Linked DNA regions of Aromatoleum aromaticum EbN1. The protein of the gene in region 2 interacts with the protein of the main gene of each other region in a pairwise test. Links are inferred from orthologs where the notes say so. Each region holds a gene or a part of one and is shown on either strand. Other genes may lie near its edges.

The links.
Region 1: the proteins of EBN1_RS07930 (region 2) and ssb interact in binary tests that used the Escherichia coli proteins (3 or more experiments, as listed by UniProt). The link is inferred for Aromatoleum aromaticum EbN1 from one-to-one orthologs.

The regions. Positions count from the first base shown.
Region 1 is NC_006513.1:2,276,607-2,283,391, reverse strand. Bases 1,442-4,434 are described here. They hold ssb (single-stranded DNA-binding protein), read right to left. Parts: upstream 3,188-4,434; coding sequence 2,696-3,187; downstream 1,442-2,695. Other genes in these bases: EBN1_RS10865 (MFS transporter), read right to left, coding at 3,209-4,390; EBN1_RS10875 (MalY/PatB family protein), read left to right, coding at 1,497-2,642. Outside these bases: EBN1_RS10885 (tetratricopeptide repeat protein), read left to right, coding at 1-399; EBN1_RS10880 (MBL fold metallo-hydrolase), read right to left, coding at 438-1,406; excinuclease ABC subunit UvrA, read left to right, coding at 4,530-6,785. UniProt on the Escherichia coli protein: Plays an important role in DNA replication, recombination and repair. Binds to ssDNA and to an array of partner proteins to recruit them to their sites of action during DNA metabolism. Acts as a sliding platform that migrates on DNA via reptation.
Region 2 is NC_006513.1:1,669,362-1,684,810, reverse strand. What follows is about bases 6,570-9,520. They hold EBN1_RS07930 (primosomal protein N'), read left to right. Parts: upstream 6,570-6,934; coding sequence 6,935-9,106; downstream 9,107-9,520. Other genes in these bases: can (carbonate dehydratase), read right to left, coding at 9,144-9,520. Outside these bases: EBN1_RS07955 (sensor histidine kinase), read left to right, coding at 1-1,118; EBN1_RS07950 (sigma-54-dependent transcriptional regulator), read left to right, coding at 1,122-2,366; Trk system potassium transporter TrkA, read left to right, coding at 2,446-3,849; EBN1_RS07940 (TrkH family potassium uptake protein), read left to right, coding at 3,853-5,310; hemE (uroporphyrinogen decarboxylase), read left to right, coding at 5,410-6,480; more of can, read right to left, coding at 9,521-9,803; EBN1_RS07920 (uracil-DNA glycosylase family protein), read right to left, coding at 9,823-10,557; EBN1_RS07915 (AmpG family muropeptide MFS transporter), read right to left, coding at 10,571-11,866; EBN1_RS07910 (putative bifunctional diguanylate cyclase/phosphodiesterase), read right to left, coding at 11,959-14,088; EBN1_RS07905 (hypothetical protein), read right to left, coding at 14,085-14,318; methionine biosynthesis protein MetW, read right to left, coding at 14,584-15,171; homoserine O-succinyltransferase MetX, read right to left, coding at 15,174-15,449.

The DNA.
Region 1 (6,785 bases), 600 kb from region 2 along the record:
GCGGGGGCCGGTCTGCCACAGGCGCAGTTCACGCTGGCGCGATCGTACGAACGTGGCGACGGCGTCCCGAAGTCGCTGTCGACCGCGGCGGAGTGGTATCGGCGCGCTGCCGCGCAGGGGCACGTCGAGGCGCAGGTGAGCCTCGCGTCGATGTATTTCGTCGGAGGCGGCGTCCCGCTCGATGCTGCGGCTGGGGCACGCTGGTATCTTGCCGCTGCGCGCGCCGGTCACGTCGGCGCGCAACACATCATCGCGGGCCTGTACGAGACCGGCAACGGCGTTGCCGCGGATCGGCGACTGGCGGCGCACTGGTACCTGCAGGCGGCCCAGCAGGGTGACACGCTCGCGCGGGAGAAGCATGCTGCACTGATGTCGCAGATCGAGGCCCCCACGCCTTGAGCACCCCCACGCCGTGAGCGCCCTCGGCGCAGGCGACACTACTGCGTCGGCGCCGGCTCCTTCCCGGCGGTGAAATCGAGCCATATTCCGAGCCCTTGCGCATTGAGTTCCAGGTCCTGCCGGAACAGCTCGAGCACTTCCGCTTCGGGGTGTGTCCAGCCCTGGCGCTCGGCCTCTTCGCGCACGATCTGCTCCAGTCCCGCGAGGATCTCGACGTGACGTGCGACGCCTTCGCCCCGCGCCGCCTCCGCGACCGCGACATGCGCGCCGATCAGGCGGTGCAGGTCCGCGGCGAGGCGTTCGACGTCGGTCACGCGGCTGTAGTGGGTCAGATACATCGTCTCGGGGAAGAAACTCAGCAGGCGGTCGATCGACGCATGCAGCGCGTCGGGATCGAACTGCGTCGGCGTCGTCGTCGGGAAAATCGACGCGCGGCCGTCGACGTCGAGTTCGCGGTAGGAAAGCCCGAACGTGTCGCCGGTGAAAAACGCGCGCGCCGTCTCGTCCCACACGCAGATATGATGCCGCGAATGTCCCGGCGTCTCGAGGACGAGGAAGCGGCGCCCCGCGAGATCGATTTCCGTGCCATCGGCGGCGGCCACGATACGCTCCGGCGGCACCGGCGCGAGCCGGCCGTATAGCGCGAACGCCCGCTCCGCACCGTACACGGCGGAAGTGCCTTCCCACAGTTTCGCCGGGTCGACCATATGGCGCACGCCGCGCGGATGGACGACCAGCCTGGCGTTCGGAAACGCGCACATCAGGCTGCCCGCGCCGCCCGCGTGGTCGAGGTGAATGTGGGTGAGGATCACCCAGTCGACGTTTTCGGGAGGGATGCCGGCAGCGACGAGGGCACCGAGCACGCGCGGCACGGACGCGTTCGTGCCGGCGTCGATCACTGCGGCGTGCCCCTGATGGATGACCAGGTGGATCGCCGCGACGCCGGGCCGGCCGTAGCCGGCATCGACCGCAAGAATGCCGTCGGGGTGGGCGGTGACGTGCTGCACGTTGTCTTCCTCCTGCACATTCGGGTAGTTTTCCGCAATTGTATCCGCTGCACGGGACAAAGGCCCGGCATCGCACCAGGACCGACGACGATGAATCCGATTTTCGATTTCGACACCCCGATAGACCGGCGCCGCGTTCCTGGCGAAAAATGGGGACGCTATGCAGGGCGCGACATCCTTCCGCTGTGGGTCGCCGACATGGATTTCGCCGCGCCGCCGCCGGTCGTCGAAGCGCTGCAGCGCCGCCTCGACCACCGCGTCTTCGGCTACACCGACGCCTGGCCCGGCCTGGTCGAAGCGGTGATCGAAGGCCTCGCGCGCGACCACGGGTGGCGGATCGAACCGGACTGGCTGGTGTGGCTGCCCGGCGTCGTGACCGGCTTCAATCTCGCCTGCCGCATCACTGGCGAAGCCGGCGACGAAGTGCTGACCGCAACGCCGGTCTACCCGCCGTTCCTCGCTGCGCCGGGCAACAGCGATCGTCGCCTCGTGACGCGTCCGCTCGCCTTCGCCGACGGTCGCTGGCGCTGGGATCGCGACGCGTTCGAAGCCGCGCTGAGCCCGCGCAGCCGCCTGCTGATGCTGTGCAACCCGCACAACCCGGTCGGCCGCGTGTTCGACCGGGACGAATTGCGCTGGCTCGCCGACCTCGCCGAGCGGCACGACCTGACGATCTGTTCCGACGAAATCCACTGCGGCCTGGTGCTCGACGACGACGCCCCGCACGTCCCGATCGCCGCGCTCGATGCGTCGGTCGCGCAACGCACCATCACGCTGATGGCGCCGTCGAAGACGTGGAACATCCCCGCGCTGTACTGTGCTTTCGCCGTCATTTCGGACAGCAGCCTGAGGCGGCGCTTTCGTCACGCTATGCATGGCATCGTGCCGCATCCGAACGTGCTCGGGATGGTCGCCGCCGAAGCGGCCTACCGCGACGGCGGGCCGTGGCGCACGGCGCTGCTCGACTACCTGCGCGGCAACCGCGACATCGTGATGGCCGCGATCGACACGATGCCGGGAATCGAGGCGGCACGACCGCAGGCGACTTACCTCGCGTGGATCGACTGCCGCGGTGCCCGGCTCGAAGACCCGGCGAAGTTCTTCGAAGCCGCCGGCGTCGGCCTGTCCGACGGCGCGCCGTTCGGAATGCCCGGGTTCGTGCGCCTGAATTTCGGCTGCACCCGAACGCTGCTTACCGAAGCGCTTGAGCGGATGCGCCAGGCGCTGGGCAGCTGAGCGAAAGGAAAAACCGCCCTTGCGGACGGTCGACACCGCGTCAAAGCCGGATGTCAGAACGGAATGTCGTCGTCGAAATCGCCGAAACCGGCGCCGCTGCTCTTCGTCGGAGCCTTCGCCGGGGCGGCCGGTTGCGGGCTCGGGCGCGACGCGGCGGGCGCGTCGTAGCCGCCCGCGTCGTACTGGCGACCCGATGCATCACCCGCGCCCTGACGCGAACCGAGCATCTTCATCTCGTCGCCGCGGATCTCGGTCGTGTAGCGGTCCTGCCCTTCCTTGTCCTGCCACTTGCGCGTCTGCAGCCGGCCTTCGACGTAGATCTGGCTGCCCTTGCGCAGGTACTGCGCCACGATTTCGGCGAGCCGGCCGAAGAACACGACGCGATGCCATTCGGTCTGCTCCTTCTTTTCGCCGGTCGCCTTGTCCTTCCAGGTTTCGCTCGTCGCCACCGTGATGTTGCAGATCGCATCGCCGCTGGGGGCATAGCGTGTTTCGGGATCCTTGCCGAGATTGCCGATCAGGATCACTTTGTTCAGGGATGCCATGCGATTCTCCTCATGTAGGGGTTAACGTGCCACCGGAGCCACGGCACGACGGGGAGGCGAGTTCATTGTCGCCGCTACCATCAGCCAGACCAGCGCGAGCAACCCGCAGGCCAGGTTGACGGCCGACGGTCCGTAGTTCTGCGCGATCCAGCCGCCGAGCATCCCGCCGAGAAAGAGACCGACGGATTGCAGCGTATTGTAGACGCCGAGCGCAGTGCCTCGCGCGTGGGCCGGCGCGATCTTCGATATCCACGACGGCAGGACCGCCTCGAGCACGTTGAAGGCGACGAAAAACAGCGTCAGCCACAAGCCGAGCGCCAGCAGGCTGTCGCCGAACGCATACAGGCCGAGCTGCACGACGACGAGCAGCGCGATCGCCGCATTGAAGATCACCTTCATCATGCCGCGGCGCTCGGCGACGATCACCGCCGGCACCATCAACGCGAACGACAGCAGCACCGCGGGAAGATACACTTTCCAGTGCTCGGGCAGCGGCAATGCGCCGCCGGCGACGATCGCGGCGGGCACCAGCACCCACATCGCGGTCTGGATCAGGTGCAGCGCGAACACGCCGACGTTCAGTCGCATCAGCTGCCCGTTATGCAGGACATCGACGAGCCTGCCGCCGGCGGCGCGCGGAATGACCGGCACCGTCGGCACGACGTAGACGACGACGCCGATCGCAAGGAAGGCCAGCACCGCGGTCAGCCAGAAAATCCCGCTCATGCCGACCATCGTGTAGAGCAGCGGCGCCGCGACCATCGAAATCGCGAACACCAGGCCGATGCTCGACCCGATCATCGCCATCACCTTGGTGCGGTGCTGGTCGCGCGTGAGGTCCGCGGCGAGCGCGGTCACGGCGGCGGAAATCGCGCCCGCGCCCTGCAGGACCCGGCCGACGATCACGATGTAGATGCTGTCGGCCAAGGCGGCCACGGCGCTGCCGATGACGAACAGCAGCAGGCCGAACACGATCACCGGCTTGCGGCCGAAACGGTCGGATGCGGCGCCGTAGGCGATCTGCAGGAACGCCTGCGTCAGCCCGTATGCGCCGATCGCCAGCCCGACGAGCGTCAGGTCGTCCCCGCCGGGAATCTCGTGGGCATGAACCGCGAACACCGGCAGGATCAGGAACAGGCCGAGCATGCGCAGCGCGAAAATCGCCGCGAGGCTCATGCCGGCCCGCTTCTCCGCGGGGGTCATGGAATCGTGCTCGAATCGGGACATTAGGGGGACGTGGCGGATCAAAGCGGCGATTCTAGCATTCGCCGTCATCCAGTTTGGATCGACCGGTGTTCTCTCGTATAGTGGCGCGTTCCCCCTCCGGCAATTCCCCCGCCCCATGGACGAAATCCGCATCCGCGGCGCCCGCACCCATAACCTGAAGAACATCAGCCTCGACCTGCCGCGCAACCGGCTGACCGTGATCACCGGCCTGTCGGGATCGGGCAAGTCCTCGCTCGCGTTCGACACGCTGTACGCCGAAGGCCAGCGCCGCTACGTCGAGTCGCTTTCGGCCTACGCGAGGCAGTTCCTGCAGCTGATGGAGAAGCCCGATGTCGACCTGATCGAGGGGCTTTCGCCGGCGATCGCGATCGAGCAGAAAGCGACCAGCCACAATCCGCGCTCGACTGTCGGCACTGTCACCGAGATCCACGACTACCTGCGCCTGCTGTACGCGCGCGCCGGCACGCCCCACTGCCCGGACCACCCGGACCAGGCGCTCGAAGCGCAGACGGTCTCGCAGATGGTCGATCACGTGCTGGCGCTGCCGCAGGACACGCGGCTGATGATCCTCGCGCCGGTCGTCGCGTACCGCAAGGGCGAGCAGCACGACCTGTTCGCCGAACTACGCGCGCAGGGCTTCGTGCGCGTGCGCGTCGATGGCGCGGTCAGCGAACTCGACGCCCTGCCCGCGCTCGAGAAAGGCCGGCGGCACACGGTCGAGGTGGTCATCGACCGGCTCAAGGTGCGCGGCGACCAGCGCGGGCGCATCGCCGAATCCTTCGAGACGGCGCTGACCCATGCCGACGGTCGCGCGATCGCAGTCGAGATCGACAGCGGCGTCGAGCACCTGTTTTCCGCACGCTTCGCGTGCCCGGTCTGCAGCTACGCGCTCGCCGAACTCGAACCCCGCCTGTTTTCGTTCAACAATCCCACCGGCGCGTGCCCGAAGTGCGACGGTCTGGGCCAGGTCGATTTCTTCGATCCTGCCCGCGTCGTCGTGCATCCCGATCTGTCGCTGTCGGCCGGCGCGATCCGCGGCTGGGACCGGCGCAACCAGTTCTACTTCCAGATGCTCGCGAGCCTTGCGGCGCATTACGGTTTCGACGTCGATACACCGTTCAGCGAGCTGCCCGAAGAAGTGCGCGAAGTCGTGCTGCACGGTTCCGGGCGGCGCAAAATCCCCTTCCGCTATCTCTCCGACAACAGGCGTACGGTCACCAAGGAACATCCGTTCGAAGGGATCATCCCGAACCTCGAGCGGCGCTATCGCGAAACCGATTCGACAGCAGTGCGCGAGGAACTCGCCAAGTACCGCGCAACGCACCCGTGCCCCGGCTGCGTGGGCACGCGATTGCGCACCGAAGCCCGCAACGTGCTGATCGGCGGTCAGCCGATCCATGCCGTGGGCCGGATGCCGCTCGGCGACTGCAAACGCTTTTTCGACGAGCTTTCGCTGAGCGGCCACCGCGGGCTCGTCGCCGGCAAGATCGTCAAGGAAATCTCGGACCGCCTGAGCTTCCTGATCAACGTCGGGCTCGACTACCTGTCGCTCGATCGCTCGGCCGATACGCTGTCGGGGGGCGAAGCCCAGCGCATCCGCCTCGCGAGCCAGATCGGTTCGGGCCTGACGGGCGTCATGTACGTGCTCGACGAGCCGTCGATCGGCCTGCACCAGCGTGACAATGACCGGCTGCTCGGCACGCTGCGCCAGCTTCGCGACCTCGGCAACACGGTGATCGTCGTCGAGCATGACGAGGACGCGATCCGCTCGGCCGACTACGTCGTCGACATGGGCCCGGGCGCCGGCGTGCATGGCGGCGAGATCGTCGCCCGCGGTACGCCGGCGGAAATCCTCGCCAGCGAGACGTCGCTGACCGGCGCGTACCTCGCGGGACGCCTTGCCATCCCGAGCCCGCGGCGGCGCACTGCACCCGATCCGGAACGCATGCTCAGACTTCGCGGCTGCAGCGGGAACAACCTCAAGGATGTCGTCCTGGAGCTGCCGGTCGGCCTGCTCACGTGCGTGACGGGCGTTTCAGGCTCGGGCAAATCGACGCTGATCAACGACACGCTGTATGCGATCGCGGCGAAGCATCTTTACGGATCGAACGCCGAGCCCGCCCCCTATACGTCAGTTGACGGGCTGGAGTTCTTCGACAAGGTCATCAGTGTCGACCAGTCGCCGATCGGCCGGACGCCGCGCTCGAATCCGGCGACGTACACCGGCCTGCTGACCCCCGTGCGCGAACTTTTTGCCGGCGTGCCCGAAGCGCGTGCGCGCGGCTACGGGCCGGGGCGCTTCTCGTTCAACGTCAAGGGCGGGCGCTGCGAAGCCTGCCAGGGCGACGGGCTGATCAAGGTCGAGATGCAC
Region 2 (15,449 bases):
TGACGCAGTCGTTCAACCGCATGACGCGCCAGCTCGTCGAGGCGCGCGATTCCGCCGATCGCAACCGCGCCGCAGTCGAATCTGCGCGTGCCTATCTCGAAAGCGTGCTCGCGAACCTGTCGACCGGCGTGCTCGCGTTCGCCGGGGATGGTACATTGCGCGCCGCGAACGCCGGTGCGATGGCGATCCTCGAGGACGAGCTGACAGGTTTCGAGGAGGTGTCATTGGCGCAGTGGCCGCGCCACCAGAGTTTCCGCGACGCACTGCTGAAAGGTTTCGATGAGCATGACGGCGACTGGCACGAACAGGTGGACTTGCCCGGCGCCGACGGCAGCACGCAGACGCTGCTGATCCACGGTGCACGCCTGCCGACCGCTTCCGGCGGCGGCCTCGTCGTCGTTTTCGATGACATTTCCCGGCTGGTCGCCGCTCAACGGACTGCCGCCTGGGCGGAAGTCGCGCGCCGGCTCGCCCATGAAATCAAGAATCCGCTGACGCCGATCCAGCTGTCGGCCGAACGCCTCGCCTACAAGCTCGCCGACCGGGTCGATGCGGAAGGGCGCGAGATACTCGAACGGGCGACGCGCACGATCATCAACCAGGTCGAGTCGATGAAGAATCTCGTCAATGGGTTCCGCGATTATGCGAGACTGCCGGGCCCGGTCATCGGCAGCGTCGACCTCAATGCACTGATCGCCGAGATCCTGAATCTCTACGAGAGCTCGCCGGTGCATGTGCGCGCCGAGCTCGAGCGCGGCCTGCCTGCCGTGGCGGGCGATGCGACCCAGTTGCGGCAGGTCATCCACAATCTGCTCCAGAATGCCGAGGATGCGCTGGCCGAACAGGACGACGGCGTCGTGACGCTCGTCACGCGCGGGGAAGGGGACCACGCCGGGCTGCTGATACGGGACAACGGGCCGGGCTTCCCGGCAACTGTGCTGGCCCACGCGTTCGAGCCGTACTTCACGACGAAGAGCCGCGGGACGGGCCTCGGCCTCGCGATGGTGAAGAAGATCATCGACGAACATGGTGGAGAAATCCGCCTGATGAACAGAGACTCCGGGAGTGCCGAAGTCCGCATCCGCTTGCGGCTCGCACCCCAGACCAGCGACAAGTGACCCATGGCGAACATACTCATAGTTGACGACGAAGTCGGCATCCGCGAGCTGCTCTTCGAAATACTCAGCGACGAAGGGCACGACATCGTGCTCGCGGAGAACGCTGCCGCGGCTCGCACCGCGCGCAACGCCGCGCGCCCGGACCTGGTGCTGCTCGACATCTGGATGCCCGACACCGACGGCATCACGCTGCTGAAGGAGTGGTCCGCCAACGGGCAGCTGACGATGCCGGTGGTGATGATGTCCGGCCACGGCACGATCGACACCGCGGTCGAGGCGACGCGCATCGGGGCGATCGACTACCTGGAAAAGCCGATCGGCCTGCAAAAACTGCTCGCCGCGGTGAAGCGCGGGCTGCAGCGCCCGGCCGCACCGGGTGCGCCGTCGCCGCTGACGCTCGCCGCCTTTACCCGTTCGGTGCCGCTGCGCGAGCTGCAGCGGCTGATCCAGCAGGTCGCGGTGACTTCCCGCGTGCTGCTGTTGCGCATCGGCGCCGGCAGCCTCGCGGAGCTCGCGGGGCGCAGTTTCCAGGCAAAAGGGGCGCCTTGGCTGGATCTGTCCACGGTGTCGCCGCCGCTCGACGTCAACCAGCTGCAGGCCTGCCAGGGGGGCGTCCTGTTCGTGCCCGAACTGTCGCGGCTGGCGCGCACCCAGCAGAAGAACCTGGCGTTCGCGCTCGAGCGCCTCGAGCGCTACGACCTGCGCCTTGTCGTCGCGACCGACCACACGCTTGAGGCGCTGGTCCGCGAGGGGTGGGAGGAGTCGCTCGTCGCGCGGCTGTTCGAAGTCAGCCTCGCGCCGCCGTCGATCGCCGACGTGCGCGACGACCTGCCCGAACTCGCGGCACAGCTGCTGCTGCATCTGGTCGAGGCGGGCGAAGTGCCGCGGCGGCAGTTTTCGACCGGCGCGCTAAATACGTTGCGCGCACAGCCGTGGAGCGGTGGATACAACGAACTGCGCGCCGCGGTGAAGTCGCTCGCGCTCGGCACGCTCGACGAGGAGATCGGCATCGCCGACGTTCGGCGGCTGCTGATCCCCTCCACCGAAGGTCACGTCGGCGTGTCCCTGGACCAGCCTCTGCGCGAGGCGCGCGAGGCGTTCGAACGACTGTACTTCGAGCATCATCTGCGCCTCGAAGGCAGCAACATGACTCGGCTGGCCGAGAAAAGCGGGCTCGAACGCACCCATCTGTACCGCAAGCTCAAACAGCTCGGCCTGCAGGCCGGACGCCGGAGCGAGGAAAATTGAACCCGGCCAGCGGCACGAACTGCGGCTTCCCGGCCGCTGACGGGCGCGCCTCCGCAATGCGCTCCAGGAGATCCCGGCGGTGAAGATCATCATCCTCGGCGCCGGGCAGGTGGGCGCCTCGGTCGCGGAAAACCTCGTCTCCGAAGCGAACGACATCACCCTCGTCGACACCAACCCCGAGCACCTCGAAATCCTGCGCGACCGCCTGGAGCTGCGAACCGTGCTCGGCAACGGAGCGTCGCCTCAGGTGCTGCGCGACGCCGGTGCCGATGACGCGGACCTGTTGATCGCGGTGACGCAGTCGGACCAGACGAACCTCTGTGCGTGCCGCGTCGCGAAGACGGTGTTCAACCTGCCGACGCGTATCGCGCGACTGCGCTCGACCGATTTCGTCGAGCATCCGGAGCTGCTCAACAGCGACAACTTCGCGGTCGATTTCTCGATCTGCCCGGAGCAGATCGTCACCGACTACATCAAGCGCCTAATCGCATTTCCGGAAGCGCTTCAGGTGCTGGAATTCGCCGACGGCGTGCTCAGCCTGATCTGCGTCACGGCGTTCGAAGGCGGGCCGCTGGTGGGCCATCCGCTGAAGGCGTTGCGCTACCACATGCCGAATATCGAAGTGCGGATCGCGGCGATCTACCGCCATGGCGAACCGCTGATCCCCGAAGGGGATACGACGATCCTGCCCGGCGATGAAGTGTTCTGCCTCGCCGCGACGGTGCATATCCGCCAGGTAATGCGCGAGATGCGCCGCTCGGACCGGGTCACACGACGCGTCATGATCGCCGGCGGCGGCAACATCGGCCTGCGGCTCGCGCGTTCGATCGAGGGGGACTACAACGTCAAGGTGCTCGAAGTCGACAAGCACCGCGCCGAGGCGATCGCAACGCAGCTGAGGCGGGCGCTGGTGCTGCGCGGCGACACCACCGACGAGAAGCTGCTCGAGAACGAAGGCATCGACGAGGTCGACCTGTTCCTCGCGCTGACCAACGACGACGAAGACAACATCATGTCGACGTCGCTGGCGAAGCGGATGGGTGCGCGCCGCACCCTGGCGCTGATCAACCGCCGCAGCTACGCCGACCTGGTGCAGGGGGGGCCGATCGACATCGCGATCTCGCCGGCGCAGACCTCGATCGGCTCGCTGCTCGCGCACGTACGGCGCGGCGACGTGGTGGCCGTGCACAGCCTGCGTCGCGGCGCGGCCGAAGCGCTGGAGATCATCGCGCACGGCAAGGAGAAGGACTCGAACGTCGTCGGCCGCACGATCGAGAACATCGCGCTGCCGAAGGGCGCGACGATCGGGGCGATCGTGCGCGAGGAGCGGCGTCCCGACGGCAAGGTGATGCGGCGCGGCGTCGTCATTCCGCACCACGACACCGTGATCGAAGGCGGCGACCACGTGATCGTGTTCTGCACGCACAAGAAGCTCGTGCGCCAGGTCGAGAAGCTGTTCCAGGTCGGCTTCACGTTCCTGTAGATCATGCGCAGCTACTTCCCGGTCCTCAGCGCCCTCGGCCTGATCGTGACGATGTTCGGTGTGCTGATGGGGTTTCCGCTCGCGGTGTCGTTTTTCCTTGACGACGGCGCGACTCGCGCGTTCGATCACGCAGTGCTTCTGACCTGCGCAGTCGGGGTCGTGCTGTTGGCGCTGACGCGCCGCGTCAAGCGCGACCTGAAGCCGAGCGACGGCTTCCTGCTCGTCGCGCTGACGTGGGTCGTGACGCCGGTCTTCGGCGCGATTCCGCTGTTCGGCTATGTGCCCGGTCTGTCCGTCATCGATGCCTACTTCGAGGCGGTGTCGGGCCTGACCGCGACCGGGGCGACGATCCTCAGCGGCCTCGACCGGATGCCGATATCGATCAACCTGTGGCGCACCTTCATGCACTGGATCGGCGGCATGGGCGTCATCGTGCTGGTGGTTGCGATCCTGCCGCTGCTGGGGATCGGCGGCCGGCAGCTGTTCCGCGCCGAAGTGCCGACGCCGATGAAGGAGTCGAGCCTCACGCCGCGCATCACGGAGACGGCAAAAGGCCTGTGGACAGCCTACATCCTGCTCACTGCCGCCTGCGGGCTTAGCCTGTGGCTCGCCGGCCTCGACGGCTGGGAAGCGCTGATCCACGCGTTCTCGGTGACGGGCCTGGGGGGCTTCTCGAGCAAGGACGCCTCGCTCGGCCATTTCAACAGCGTGCCCGTCGAGATGGTCGCGATCACGTTCGCGCTGCTTGCGGGACTGAACTATGCGACGCACTACCTCGCGCTGGTGCGCCGCAGCGCGCGCCCGTACCTGTCCGATCCCGAATTGCCGTTCTATTTCGGCGTGCTGCTCGCGAGCGTCGCGGTGCTGACCGCCTATCTGATGAGCGTCGAGGCCCACGCCGGCTTCCTCAATACGCTGCGCTATGTCGCGTTTCATGTCGTGTCGATGTCCACGTCGCTCGGGCTCACGATCTACGACTACACGCTGTGGCCGATGTTCGCGCAGATGTGGATCCTGTTCCTCGGCAGCTTCATCGCCTGTTCCGGTTCCGCTGGCGGTGGCATGAAGATGATGCGGGCGATCATCCTGTACAAGCAGGTGTACCGCGAGATCGTCCGCTCGCTGCACCCGAATGCAGTGCATCCGGTGCGCCTGGGGAGCCAGCCGGTGTCGGAGGACATCCTGCACGCAGTGCTGGGTTTCAGCTTCATGTACATGGTGAGCATCGTCGCGTTGACGCTGGTGCTCACGGCCACCGGCCTCGACATCATCACCGCTTTTTCCGGGGTCGTCGCATGCCTCAACAACACCGGCCCCGGACTCGGTGCGATCGGCCCGGCGTCCAATTACGCCGGCCTCAACGATTTCCAGACCGCGACACTGGCGTTCACGATGATTCTCGGACGACTCGAAATCTTCACGCTGCTCGTCGTGCTGACGCCCGTGTTCTGGCGGCGCTGAGGCGGACCCGCCGCGCCATTGCAGGGCGGGGTCGGCATGACGCCGCAAAACGCGGATAATTGCGCTTTGCCTCGAACCGGCAGACTAAAGGACGTAACCGTGAGCCGTCTCCAGAACGATACTTTCCTGCGCGCGCTGCTGCGCCAGCCCACCGACTACACGCCGCTCTGGATGATGCGCCAGGCCGGGCGTTACCTGCCCGAATACTGCGAGACGCGGCGCCGCGCCGGCAGCTTCCTGGACCTGTGCAAGAGTCCGGCGCTCGCGTGCGAAGTCACGCTGCAGCCGCTGGCACGCTACGACCTCGACGCGGCGATCCTGTTCTCGGACATCCTCACGGTGCCGGATGCGATGGGACTGGGGCTGTACTTCGCCGAAGGCGAAGGCCCGCGCTTCGAGCGCCCGCTGCGCGACGAATGGGAAATCCGCAACCTGGTCGCGCCCGATCCGCACGCCGAACTGCAATACGTCATGGATGCGGTCGCCGAGATCCGCCGCGCGCTCGGTGGCAGCGTGCCGCTGATCGGTTTCTCGGGCAGCCCCTGGACGCTCGCCTGCTACATGGTCGAAGGCGGCTCGTCCGACGACTATCGCCGCATCAAGACCATGGCCTATACCCGGCCCGACCTGCTGCATCACGTGCTGCGCGTCACTGCCGACTCGGTCGTCGCCTACCTCAACGCGCAGATCGAATCGGGGGCACAGGCGGTGATGGTGTTCGATTCCTGGGGCGGCGTGCTGTCGGAAGCGGCTTATCGCGAGTTCTCGCTGCCCTACCTCGAGCGCGTCGTCGCCGGCCTGATCCGCGAGCGCGACGGCGAGCGTATACCGAGCATCGTGTTCACCAAAGGCGGCGGCCTGTGGCTCGAGAGCATCGCCGCGATCGGCTGCGATGCGGTCGGACTCGACTGGACAATGGATATCGGCCGTGCCCGCGCGCTCGTCGGGGACAAGGTTGCGCTGCAGGGAAATCTCGATCCGGCGATCCTGTTTGCACCGCCCGAAACGATTGCGACCGAGGCGAAGCGAGTGCTCGACGCGTTCGGCCCGCACCCCGGGCACGTGTTCAACCTCGGCCACGGCATCTCGCAGTTCACCCCCCCTGAGGCGGTATCGGTGCTCGTCGACACCGTGCATCAGCACAGCCGCAAATTGCGCGGCGGACGCTGAGCGCGGTATCGGAAACTGCCCCACCCCCCGGCCTGTCGCGCTGCGACGGGTGGTTTCCGTTCCCGGGAGCGGTGCCTTCACGACATCGGAGGCCCTGCGCCGAACGGCGGCTGTCAAGAAGAAAATATTTAGAAACAGCTTGACTTATGCACACTGTGCCGTTCCGGGCCGAAACTGTGCCACAAGCGCTCCCGATATTACGCTCCTAGAATAAGTCACTGAAAATCATGAAGAAAAATTTGCTCAGTGTTAAGGCAAAGTGACTGAATGGCTTGCTGCATACCGGATTCAGGGCGTTTCACCCAAGCTGTTCACAAAGTTATCCACAGAATATGTGGACAAGCCGCTTAACGGTAATCCGGTAGATACCAGCTTCGATTTTTCACGCCGCGACCTGACTGCTTCGGCAGGTTTTTGAGCGCACAAGAAAGACCCACGAAGGTCTGAATCAGACATGCGGATCGTTCGCGTTTCCCTGCCGGTTCCTCTGCCGCAGCTTTTTGACTACACGTCTGAAGATGCGACCGAAGGGGATGTCGGGCGTTGCGTCCGCGTGCCATTCGGGCGCGGCGAGAAGAGCGGCGTCATTGTCGCGATTGCAGACGATTCCGCGATCGAGGCCGCGCGGCTGAAAGCCGTACGCCACGTCCAGCGCGAAGTCGCGCCCCTGCCGCGCGACTGGCTCGAACTGGTCGCGTTCGTCGCGCGCTATTACCACGCGCCCCTCGGGGAAGTCATCGCGCTGGCGCTGCCGCCGGGCCTGCGCCGTGCGGACGCGGTCAGCGACCGCGAAGCGGATCCGCTGCTCGACGTCGGCGACGCAGGCCGCGCCGCGCTTGCGGTGCCACGGCGGCCAAGCCGGGCGCTCGCGCTGCTGCGCGATCTGGTCGCGCTCGGCGTCGTGCGGCACAGCGTGGTGCGGGCGCTGCCGTCCGGTGACGCGCTCGCCGACGCGCTGCGCCGCGGCTGGATCGTCCCCGTGCGGCGCACCAATCCCGCCGACGCCGCAGGTGAACTGCCGCAGCTGACGGCCGAGCAGGGTGCGGCGATCGACGCCGTGCTCGCCGCCGGCCCGGGCTTCGTGCCGTGGCTGCTGCAGGGGGTCACCGGCAGCGGCAAGACCGAGGTCTATCTGCGGCTTGCGGCCCGTACGCTCGAAGCCGGCCGCCAGGTGCTGATGCTGGTGCCGGAGATCGCGCTGACGCCACAGCTCGAAGCACGCGTCGCCGGCCGCTTCCCGTCCGCAACCGTGATCAGCCTGCATTCGGGACTCGCCCCCGGCGCGCGCTCGCGCGGCTTCGTGCAGGCGCTCGAAGGCCGCGCCGACATCGTGCTCGGCACGCGGCTGGCGGTGTTCGCCGCGCTGCCGCGGCTGGGGCTGATCCTCGTCGACGAGGAGCACGATGCGTCGTACAAGCAGCAGGAAGGGGTGCGCTATTCGGCCCGCGACGTCGCCGTGTGGCGCGCGCGGCAACGCGACGTGCCGATCGTGCTCGGTTCGGCGACGCCGTCGCTCGAGAGCTGGCAGCATGTGCGGGTCGGGCGTTACCGCGGCCTGCGCCTGTCCGTACGCGCGGTCGCGAGCACGCTGCCGGCGGTGCGCCGCATCGACACGCGGCGAGCGCGCCTCGACGAGGGGCTCAGCCCGGCGCTGCAGGCGGCGATCGGCGAGCGCCTTGAGCGCGGCGAACAGAGCCTCGTGTTCATCAACCGCCGCGGCTACGCGCCGGTGCTGTCGTGTCCATCCTGCAGCTGGGTGAGCCCGTGTCCGCACTGCTCGGCGAACCTCGTCGTGCATCTCGCCGACCGCCGGCTGCGCTGCCACCACTGCGGCTGCGACAGTGCGATCCCGCGCGTCTGTCCGGTGTGCGGCAACCAGGACATCCAGCCGTTCGGCCGGGGCACGCAGCGCATCGAGGCGCGGCTGGTCGAGCTTTTTCCTGACGCCCGCGTGCTGCGCGTCGACCGGGACTCGGCGCGCACGCGAAAGCAGTGGGAGGCGATGCTCGCGACGATCGCCGCCGGCGAGGCCGACATCCTCGTCGGCACGCAGATGATGGCGAAAGGGCACGATTTTCCGCGACTCACGCTGGTCGGCGTGGTCGGCGCCGACGCCTCGCTGCACGCGGCCGACTTCCGCGCGCCCGAGCGCCTGTTCCAGCAGCTGATGCAGGTCGGTGGGCGCGCCGGCCGCGCGCACCTGCCCGGCGAAGTGCTGATCCAGACCGAATACCCGGAACATCCGCTGTACCGCTGTCTGGTGCGCCACGACTTCGACGCCTTTGCCGCGCGTGCGCTCGACGAGCGCCGCCAGGCGGGGTTCCCGCCTTTCACCCATCAGGCGATGCTGCGCGCCGACGCGCCGGCGCTCGACGACGCGATGAAATTCCTCGCCCATGCTCGCCGCCTCGCGCAGGACAGCGCGCCCGAAGGACTGCAGGTGTTCGACGTCGTGCCGATGCGCATGACCCGTCTCGCGCGCCGCGAGCGCGCGCAGCTGCTCGTCGAGGCCGGGGAACGGGCGCTGCTGCAGGAATTCGTCGGCCGCTGGATCTGCGTCCTGCGCGCCCAGCGGCTGCCGCGCGACCTGCGCTGGCAGCTCGATGTCGACCCGCTGGAAGTGTGATCCGCGATGAAGCGGGCCGGCCGCAACTGCCCCGGTCTCAGCGGGGCTTCGTGCGCAGCGCAGCGTTCACCGCGTCGCGGTAACGTTCCAGCGCTTCGCTGCGGCACGTCGCGCTGACTCCCAGATCGCGCACCAGCCCGTCGCACAGGCCGTAGCACCAGCCGTGCAGCATCACCGGCTGGCCGCGTTCCCACGCTTCGCGCAGCACCGAAGTCTGGCTGATGTTGACGACCTGCTGCATCACGTTGAGCTCGCACAGCTGGTTGATGCGCTGCAGCGGATCTTCGATCGCCGCCAGCATCGTCTCGTGCAGGTCGCGCACGTCCTGCACGTGGCGCAGCCAGTTGTCGATCAGGCCGAGCCGGCTGTTGTTGAGCGCCGCACTCACGCCGCCGCAGCCATAGTGGCCGACGACGAGGATGTGCTTGACCTGCAGGACGTCGACGGCGTACTGGATCACCGACAGTGCGTTGAGATCGGTATGGACGACGACGTTCCCGACGTTGCGATGGACGAAGACCTCGCCCGGTGCGAGGCCGATGATCTGGTTTGCCGGCACACGGCTGTCGGAGCAGCCGATCCACAGGTATTGCGGCGACTGCTGGTTCGCGAGGCGGCGGAAATAGGCGGGATCCTCGCCGCGGATGCGCTCGGACCAGTTGCGGTTATTGGTGAACAGCTGATCGATTTCGTGCATCGTTTCGTCTCGGCAGTGATTAGGAGGGAGTCCAGATGTCGAGTGCTTCGAGCTGGCGGGTCGCCGCTTCGGCCCAGCCACGGTTCGCTGTCGGGTTGGCCGGGCTCGGGTGGAGGATGCGCGCGACGCGCAGCGGCCGGCCGGCGAGCACCTCCGCGGCACGGCTTTCCGCCCAGGCGCCGACCCCGATCACCCATTCCGGTTCCAGTGCATCGACGACGCGGCGCAAGTGTTCGTCGCAGGCCGCCAGCAGTGGCCCGGATTCGGCGGGTGGAAGCTTGTCCGGCGTGAGGTTGCGGCCTTCGGCGAAAAACGTCAGCGGGCAGTAGTTGGCGACGAAGTGGCTGGCGAAGAACGCTTCCGGCGTGCCGAAGCGTTCGCGGAACAGTCCCCACAGGCGGCGCCCGCTGACTTCGGAGCGCGGGCACGCGAAGCCCTCGACCGGACGCTTCGGGTTTTCCTCTGCTGGTTTGCCGATCGCGCCGGCCAGCCCGAGCCAGTCGCGCACCGCTGCGACTTCGCCGAACGGCACGCCGGTCTGGGTCATGCCGAACGGGCCCGGATTCATGCCGATGAACAGCACCCGCTTGGGCCCGGCGCCATAGCGGCGCAGATAGCTCTCGTGGATCGTCCACGCGTAGTCGAGCGGGTTGTAGACGTGGCTGACGGGGGGCGCGAAGCGCATGCCGTCGACTTCCCGGGCCAAGGTGCGGGCAGCGGCGATCAGGGTGCGGACGGAAGGGGCGGTCGTCATGACATGTGGCCTGTCAGGCGCGGCCCGGCATCACGGCGACCGCTTTCGCTTCGCCGTTCCACGGCGCAATCTTCAACAGCAGCAGCATGCCCGGAATGGCGAGGAAGAAACATGCCCAGAAGAAATCGTACCAGCCCATGCGCTCGACCAGCCAGCCGGCCGAGGCGTTGATGAACGTGCGCGGCATCGCCATCAGGCTCGTGAACAGCGCGAGCTGCGTCGCAGTGTAGGCGGGATGGGTCGTGCGCGCCATGTACGCGACGAACGCGGTCGTACCGAGGCCGACGCCGATCGCTTCGCCGCCGATGACGATCGCGAGCACCGCGAGGCGGCCCGCATCCGACGGCATCGGCCCGAGCCACGCGAGCCAGACGAAGCCGAGGATCGTGACGACCTGCACGAGGCCGAACAGCCACAGCGCGCGGTTGATGCCGAGCCGCAGCATCCACAGCCCGCCGAGGATGCCGCCGATCACCGACGGCCACAGGCCGGCGTTCTTCGCGACGATGCCGATGTCGGTCTTGCTGTAGCCCATGTCCAGATAGAACGGCGTCGCGAGCGCGGTGCACAGCGAGTCGCCGAGCTTGTAGAGGAACAGGAACGCGAGCACGAGCAGCGCCGACCGCAGGCCGTGGCGGCCGAAGAACTCGCGGAACGGCTCGACGACGGCCGCGCGCAGCGTCCGCGGCGTGCCCGCGGCTTCGCGCGGCTCGTTCGAGAAGACCGTCATCGCGACGCCCGGCAGCATGAACAGCGCGGTGATCACGAACACCGGCCCCCACGCGAGGTGGTCGGCGAGGATCAGCGACAGCGAGCCGGGCACGAGGCCGGCGACCCGGTATGCGTTCACGTGGATCGCGTTGCCGAGGCCGAGCTCGATCTCGGGGAGGATTTCGCGCCGGAAGGCGTCGAGCGCGATGTCCTGCGTCGCCGACAGCAGCGCGATCGCGGCGGTCAGCCCGACGACGAGGCCGAGGTCGGTGACCGGCGACAGCTGGCCGAGCCACGCGATCGCGGCGACCAGCCCGAGCTGCGACACCAGCATCCAGCCGCGGCGCCGGCCGAGCCACGGCAGGATGCCGAAGCGGTCGAGCAGCGGTGCCCACAGGAACTTCCAGGTGTAGGGGAACTGGATCAGCGCGAACGCGCCGATCGCTTTCAGCGACAGGCCTTCGGTCTTCAGCCAGGCCGGCACAAGGTTCAGCAGCAGGTACAGCGGCAGCCCCGACGCGAAGCCGGTGAAGATGCAGATCAGCATGCGACGGTTCAGCAGGACTTCGAGCCAGGCGGGGCGGCGCAATTCGGACACGAGGGGACACTCGGCGAAGGGTGGCGGGCATTATCCCAGATTGCGCCAGCGATCCGCGTTGCCGTAATGCGGAGGCGACGACCGAAAGCCGGTCAGGCGGTCCGCCACACGCTGCGCAGCAAATTTTCCACGACGTCCGCGGTCACCGGGCGGCTGAAATGGAAACCCTGCAGCTCGTCGCAGCCGAGTTCGCGCAGGCGCGCGACCTGGACCGCGGACTCGACCCCTTCGGCGATCACCGAAAGCCCGAGGTTGTGCGCGAGCGACACTGCAGCGGCGACGATCATCGTGTCGTTCGCATCGTGCTCGATGTCGGAAATGAAGGAGCGGTCGATTTTCAGGTGGTCGAGCGGAAACAGCTTGAGATAGGACAGCGACGAGTGCCCGGTGCCGAAATCGTCGATCGCGATGCGCACGCCGAGATTCTTCAGCGCCTGCAGCAGCGCGACCGCTTCGTCCGGGTTGTCCATGACCGCGCTTTCGGTGATTTCGAGTTCCAGCAGCCCGGGGCGCAGGCCGCTCGCCGCAAGTGTCGTCCACACCGTGTCGACGAGGCATTTTTCGCGCAGCTGGCGCACCGACAGGTTGACCGAGATGCGCAGCTCCGGCAGTCCCGCATCGAGCCACTGTCGCGCCTGCCGGCAGGCCTCGCGAAGAACCCACGTGCCGATCTCGACGATGACTCCCGTTTCCTCGGCCAGCGGGATGAAGCGCAGCGGCGCGATCAGCCCGTCCTGCGGGTGACGCCACCGCACCAGCGCTTCCAGCCCGGTGAGATGCCCGTGGCGCGAGTCGAACTGGGGCTGGTACCACAGCTCGAATTCGCCGCGTGCGACAGCGCCGCGCAGCTTGCGCTCGAGATCCAGCCGCGCGGTCGCGGCACGGTTCATCTCGTCGGTGTAGAACTGGAACTTCGCGCGCCCCGCGGCCTTGGCGTGATACATCGCGGTGTCGGCGTTGCGCATCAGCGCCGCCGGGTCGGCGCTGTCGTCGGGAAACAGGCTGATGCCGATCGACGCCGTCGTATGAAGCTCGGTGGTGTCGACGCAATACGGGGCGGAGAGCTGCGCGAGCAGCTTCGCCGCGACGTGCGTGACGTCGTGGGCGCCGCCGATGCCTTGCAGCACGACGACGAATTCGTCGCCGCCGAGGCGCGCGACGGTGTCCGTTTCGCGCACCGCGTCCCGCAGGCGCCGCGCGACCTGCTTCAGCAGTTCGTCACCGACGGGATGGCCGAGAGAGTCGTTGATGTGCTTGAAGCGGTCCAGATCGAGGAACATCACCGCCAGTCGCTGCCCGTTGCGCCGTGCCTCGGCGACCGACAGCTGCAGTCGGGCGGTCAGTGAGAAGCGGTTCGCGAGGCCGGTCAGGGTGTCGTGGTAAGCCAGATGCTGGATATCCGCCTCGGCGCGCTTGCGGGCGGTGATATCCGAGAAAATCGCGATGAAATGCGTGATCTCCCGCGTCTCGGGGTCGCGCACGCCGTTGATCATCAACGTGCGCGGGTAGCGCTGCCCGCCGCAGCGCACGCCTGTCGTTTCCCCCGACCACGAACCGTGTTCGCCGACGATCGCCCACACGGTGCGCGAATCCGGCCCGCCTGCGCCCTCGCCCTCCTCGCCGCTGTCCCCATCGTCGCTGCCGGGCCGGAAGCACGTGCCTTGTGCGGCGGTTGCCGCGATCCCGGTGATCTCGGTGTAGGCAGGGTTGACCGAAACGATGCGATGGCCGAGGTCGGTGATGACGATCGCCTCGCGGCTGTTCTCGAACACCTTGTCCGCGAGCTGGAGCCGCTCCTTGTCGCGCTTGCGGGCTGTGATGTCGGTGTAGGTCGTGACGAAACCGCCCTGCGGCAGCGGCCGACCCTGAATGAGCAGTACCGTGCCGTCGCGCCGGCGGCGCTCGAAGCTGTGGGGAGCCGGATGAAGCGCACGGGCGAGAAGACTGGCGACGACCTCGTCCGGGTCGCCGGGGCCGTACTCGCCGCGCGCCGCATTGTAGCGGAACAGCGTCTCGAGCGACGGCAGGCTGCCGGCGAACAGGTGCGGGGGGAAATCGAGCAGGCGCTTGAATTCCTCGTTGCACGCGACAAGCTGCAGCTCGCGGTCGACGAGCGACACGGCGCACGGAATGCTGTCGAGGATCGTCTCCAGCATCGCCGCCCGCTGCACCACTTCGTTTTCGCCGGAGTTGTCCGCGGCGATGCCGGCATCGGCCGTCATGAAGATGCCCGGCTTGGCTGGGCCGGAAAGTCGCCCGGCAGCGGGTGCCTCGCGGCGGCGACGGGAGCGGCGAGATATTGCTGTCCTGCGGCGAGCAGCGCCGCCAGCGTCAGCACTCCGGTGCCAGAACCGGCAGTGGCGGGCGCGGGAGTTTCCGGGGTGTCGCTCTCGATGGCAGCCGTACCTGAGGCGAGCGCGAGACCGGCTGGTGCAACGAGGACGATGGACAATGCGGATGAAAGGAGAACCGTCTTGTGCGAAAACATGCCGGGAGGTTATGAGCGGTTGGGAGTATTGCGATCCGGAGCCCATCCGCGCAGGACCAGCCCAGTTTGGGGAGATTCTGACAGCCAGTCTCCAGGCTTACAATCCTGCGCTGCAACGATACGCTGGCGTATGGGATTGCCTGCCGACACCAGGGGGTTCGGGAAAGCGGGGTTCGCGGCACTCCCTGGTCCCCGCGGCCGCGTTGTACGGCCGCGCCCGGCGGTCAGTTCAGTCGGGGCGGCCGAGGCGATACACGGCGACGCTGGCAAGGAAGTTGGGCTCTTCCTCGATCAGCGTGCTCTCGTCGAAAGCCAGTCGCTCGCGCACGACGATGCCGTTCATCGCGCACAGCGCGTCGAAGTCGGCGATCGTGAAGAAGCGCACGTTCGGCGTGTTGAACCACTGGTGCGGCAGGCTTTCCGATACCGGCATGTGACCGTTGAGGATGCTCTGGCGGTGGCGCCAGTAGCCGAAGTTCGGAAAGCTGACGACCGCTTCGCGCCCGACGCGCAGCATCTCGGCGAGGATTCCCTGGGTGTTGTGCATCGCCTGCAGCGACAGGCTCATGATGACGTGGTCGAAGAAGCCGTCCTCGAGGCCGGCGAGGCCTTTTTCCATGTCCATCTGGATCACATTGACGCCGTTGCGGATGCAGGTCCGCAGCTTGTCCGCGTCGTTCTCGACACCGTACCCCTGCACCTGGCGGACGTCGGCGAGGTGCCTGAGCAGGCTGCCGTCGCCGCAGCCGAGATCGAGCACCCGCTCGCCCGGCGAAATCCACTTCGTGATCACTTCGTAGTCGTAGCGGTAGGCCATCGTCAGACCTCGATGCGGTCGAAATAGGCTGCAAGCAGCTCGTGGTAATGCGCGTCGTCGAGCAGGAACGAGTCGTGCCCGGCGTCGCTCTCGATCTCCGCGTAGCTGACGTTGCGGCGGTTGTGCAGCAGGCTGTAGACGATCTCGCGGCTTCTCGCCGGCGAGAAGCGCCAGTCGGTCGAAAACGACACGACGAGGAAGTCGGCGCTCGCGCGCGCCAGCGCCGCCCGCAGGATGCCGCCATGCTCGAACGCGGGATCGAAGTAGTCGAGCGCCTT